Regions from separate parts of the Streptomyces sp. NPDC055189 genome, predicted to be linked through region 1. Evidence: riboswitches for the same ligand, from Rfam matches in the RefSeq annotation. Region 1 holds a riboswitch; the other holds the start of a gene.

Evidence for each region. A riboswitch is a leader RNA that binds a small molecule or an ion and turns the genes downstream of it on or off. The one in region 1 is predicted to bind glycine.
Region 2: another riboswitch for glycine. It lies ahead of gcvT (glycine cleavage system aminomethyltransferase GcvT); the one in region 1 lies ahead of gcvP (aminomethyl-transferring glycine dehydrogenase).

The regions. Positions count from the first base shown of each region.
Region 1 covers NZ_JBSGSG010000011.1:10,238-12,431, reverse strand. The annotation lists gene gcvP (aminomethyl-transferring glycine dehydrogenase) at 1-1,015, opposite strand, end outside; glycine riboswitch at 1,212-1,309, opposite strand; gene ACWFR3_RS10650 (PRC-barrel domain-containing protein) at 1,476-1,856, shown strand; gene ACWFR3_RS10645 (DNA polymerase IV) at 1,903-2,194, opposite strand, start outside.
Region 2 covers NZ_JBSGSG010000078.1:3,851-6,044, forward strand. The annotation lists gene gcvT (glycine cleavage system aminomethyltransferase GcvT) at 1-938, opposite strand, end outside; glycine riboswitch at 974-1,094, opposite strand; glycine riboswitch at 1,095-1,200, opposite strand; gene ACWFR3_RS36440 (AAA family ATPase) at 1,354-2,028, shown strand; gene ACWFR3_RS36445 (enhanced serine sensitivity protein SseB) at 2,093-2,194, shown strand, end outside.

The DNA.
Region 1 (2,194 bases):
TGGTGGCCTTCTCGCGGCGGATGTGCTGCTCACGGGTCTGCAGCGCGAGCCGGTAGGCCTTGTTGCCGTCGGCGTCGACGGAGACTCCGACGAGCCGGCCCGGCAGGCTGCGGGCGAACTTCTCGCGCACCGCCATGTAGCCGGCGTGCGGGCCACCGAAGCCCATCGGCACGCCGAAGCGCTGCGTGGTGCCCACCGCGATGTCGGCCCCGAGCTCACCGGGCGAGGTGAGCAGCGTCAGGGCGAGCAGGTCGGCGGCCACGGAGACTATGGCGCCGAGCTCGTGCGCCTGCTCGATGAGGGGCTTGATGTCACGTACGGCACCGGAGGCGCCGGGGTACTGGATCAGTACGCCGACGACACCGCGCTCGGCGACCTCGGCCGGGATGCCCTCGCTCAGATCGGCGACCACGACCTCGACGCCCGTCGGCTCGGCGCGGGTCTGGATCACGGCGATGGTCTGCGGCAGCGCGTCGGCGTCGACCAGGAAGACGCCGTCCTTGACCTTGCCCATACGCCGCGACAGGGCCATGGCCTCGGCGGCAGCGGTCCCCTCGTCGAGCAGCGAGGCACCGGAGGTGGGAAGGCCGGTCAGCTCGGCGACGACGGTCTGGAAGTTCAGCAGCGCTTCGAGGCGCCCCTGGGAGATCTCCGGCTGGTACGGCGTGTACGCGGTGTACCAGGCGGGGTTCTCCATGACGTTCCGCAGGATCACGGGCGGCGTGAAGGTCCCGTAGTAGCCGAGCCCGATCATGGAATCGAGAACCTGGTTACGGTCCGCCAGCGAGCGCAGCTCGGCCAGGACCTCGGCCTCGGTGCGCGCTCCGGGCAGCTTCAGCGCCTCGGCGTTCTTGATGACATCCGGTACGGCGGCGGCGGTCAGCTCGTCGAGCGAGCCGTATCCGACCTGCGCGAGCATCTTGGCCCGTGCTTCCACATCGGGGCCGATGTGCCGCTGCTCGAAGGGGATGCCCTGCTCGAGCTGTGAAAGCGGGATGCGAGGGGTGGCGGTCATTGCGGAGGCCTCCTGGTCTGACGCGACCTGCGAGGGGCACCACGGCACGGGTACCCGGACGGCCTCCCCCTCTGTCATCTCAACCTGAGAGTTTCACCGGGCCATGCCTGCGAGAGGCATCGTCCCGGCTTTCACCGTCGGTGAGGAAGGGTTCCGAACGTGCCCGCCCGACGCCCGCCCTGCTTTCCAGAGTGACCTCGTCCGTGCGGTACAGGGGCCTGAGAGATTCCGGGGAGGAGTTGCTCCTTCGGCGCCTCCGGTGTTTCGACCGGAGAGCTCTCCCGCACGGGGTCAGCAGCCATCCGCCAGCCTACCAGCGAGGACCACGGCCCATCCCTCGAGTGGCCGCCTGCCCCGAAGTGCTCTTTCGTAGTGATTACGAACGAACAAGGATGAGTTACGCCCCACTTCGACGAGCCTCGACCAGTTCTTCGACAAGCCTCGACCAGTTGGAGGGACCGTGCAGACCGATATCGATCCGCGCAACCTGATCGGCCGGAAGGCGTTCGACCTGAACGGGGCCAAGATCGGCACGATCGACGAGGTCTATCTCGACGACGCCACCGGCGCCCCGGAGTGGGCCGCCATACGCACCGGTCTGTTCAGCCGGGACGCGTTCGTCCCCCTGGAGCCCAGCGAGCTCAGGAGCGACGGCACCCTGCGCATCCCCTTCGAGCGCTCCCTGATCAAGGACGCCCCCGATTTCGGTGTGGGCCGCCACCTCTCCCCCGAACAGGAACTGCAGCTCTACCACCACTACGGCCTGGACATCACACCCCCGCAGTCCCCACCCCCACCGGACCAGAACTTCGGCAAGATCGCAGGCCAGGAGGGCACCTGAGGGCCTTGTTGCGGGCAGGCTTTCCGCAGGGCCAATGGGACCGGCGTCACAGCAGGGGGCACGGCTCGACCCCGTCCCCCGGCCGGGCCACCAAGGGCAACGGCTCCGCGGGCTCGAGCGAAGGATCATCGGTCCGAAAGGTCCGCACCCGCCCCGGCACTGCCGAAAGCGGCGTCTCGAAGCGGACCGTCACCCGCCCCAGGCCACTGCCCTGCACCCACCCGTGCCCGTACTCGGCATGCCGCACATCGTGCCCAGCGGCCCACCGCCGCTCGGCCGGCGCGACCGGCGCCTCGACGATTTCGGCCACGCCCTCCACGGGACTCTCCCCGTCCCGC
Region 2 (2,194 bases), on a different contig from region 1:
GAGAAGCCCGCGCGCGGGATGCGGCGACCTGAAGCGATCAGGCCCACCAGCTTGCGCGGGGGAGCGGTCTCGGCGCGCTCGGCGGCGGCCGCGAGCGCCGCGCGCCCCAGGAAGTTCTCGGACATCGAGGTCTTCTCGAACTTCACGACCCGGCCAAGGCCCGCGTCGAAGGGCGTGAGGTCCGCCGTCAGCTCGTGCCCGTACAGCGGCATGCCCGCTTCCAGGCGGAGCGTGTCGCGGCAGGAGAGCCCGGCCGGGACCAGGCCGACGGACTCGCCGGCCGCCATGAGCGCGTTCCAGAGCTTCTCGGCGTCACCGGGAGCGACGAAGAGTTCGAAGCCGTCCTCGCCGGTGTAGCCCGTGCGGGCGATCAGCGCGGGGACGCCCGCGACCGTGCCGGGCAGGCCCGCGTAGTACTTCAGGCCGTCGAGGTCGGCGTCCGTGACTGACTTCAGGATGCCGGGGGACTCGGGACCCTGGACGGCGAGCAGGGCGTACGCGTCGCGGTCGTCGCGGACCTCCACGTCGAAGCTGTCGGCGCGGGCGGTGAGCGCGTCGAGCACGACCTGCGCGTTCGAGGCGTTCGCGACGACCATGTACTCCGGGGCGTCGGGCTCGCCGAGCCGGTAGACGATCAGGTCGTCCAGGATCCCGCCGTCCTCGGCACAGATCATCGTGTAGCGGGCGCGGCCGACACCGATGGAGCCGATGTTGCCCACCAGCGAGAAGTTCAGGAAGTCGACGGCCTCGGGACCCGTGACCGTGATCTCGCCCATGTGGGAGAGATCGAAGAGACCGGCCTTGGTGCGCACGGCGACGTGCTCGTCGCGCTCGCTGCCATAGCGCAACGGCATGTCCCAGCCCGCGAAGTCGGTCATGGTCGCGCCGAGCGCGCGATGCACGGCATCGAGGGCGGTCAGACGGGGGACGGTAGTCATAGAGGGAACTCCCAGGGCATGACGGGCGAGGTCGATCCTCCCCATCTGTCATCGGAACCTGAGAGGTTCACCACGACCCGTCCGTACATCTCGTACAGGAGGTCATGACTTGCACCTTGGGTGGAGCCGCCGGGGCGGCCCGCTTTTCAGATGTGCCTCGCCCGCGCGGTACGGGGCCTGAGAGATTCAAGGGAGGGACTTGCTCCTTCGGCGCCCCGGAGCGTCTTTCGACGGTGACCGGGAACTCTCCCGCGCGGATTCAAACGGCCTGTATGGAGTTTGCGGGCACATCATTGCACGCGCCCCTGTCACAGGGCAGTGCCGATCGAGTAATGCCCTTGTGCCGCATTACCTTCTCTTTACACTTGCCGGGGAAGCTGCGGGAAGCAGTTACGTGACCGCTTAGGGGAGGCCGATCACGGTGCGCAGGACGAGTGTCTACGCGACCAGCACGGGGGTGGCCCTGCCCAAACAGGCCGCCGCCCCCACCAGGGAGAGCTGCGGCCCCCTGCCCGCGGCCGTCGTCCGCGACCTGCGGCAGCGGACGGGCCACAGCCCGCACCGGCTGACGTTCGGCGCGGGCGACCTGATCGTCGTCTCCGGTCTGCCGGGCAGCGGCAAGTCCACGCTGATGCGCCGGGCCGTGGCAGGACCGCGCATCGACTCGCAGGACACCCGCGACCGCTGGGCCCGGCGCATGCCGGCCCTGCTGCCGTACGCGGTCTACCGCCCCCTGGTCCGCCTCGCGCACTACGCGGGCCTGCGCACCGCCCTGCGCTCCGGCGAGGGCATCGTGGTGCACGACTGCGGCACCCAGGCGTGGGTGCGCCGCTGGCTGGCCCGCGAGGCCGCGCGGCGCGGAGCGACGCTGCATCTGCTGCTGCTCGACGTGGAGCCGGACACCGCCATAGAGGGCCAGCTCTCGCGCGGGCGCGGCGTGTCGAGGTACGCCTTCGCGCGCCACCGCCGGACCATCGGCCGGCTGGTCGGCGCCGCCGAGCGGGGCGATCTGCCGCACGGCTGCGGCTCGGCGATCCTGCTCGACCGGCCAGCGGCGGGCGTCCTGCGCGGGATCGGCTTCGGGGACTGAGCGGCCCGCCGCGCTAGGGTCGTGCCGCAGGCAGAGCGGGACAGAGCAGGGGTTGGACACACAGATGGATATTCCGGGGCAGGCGCACCCCCATCCGTACGGCGGATGGCCGGGCAACGAACTCGAAGAGGTACTCGCGGCATCGCTGGGTACGCCGGGGGCGCCG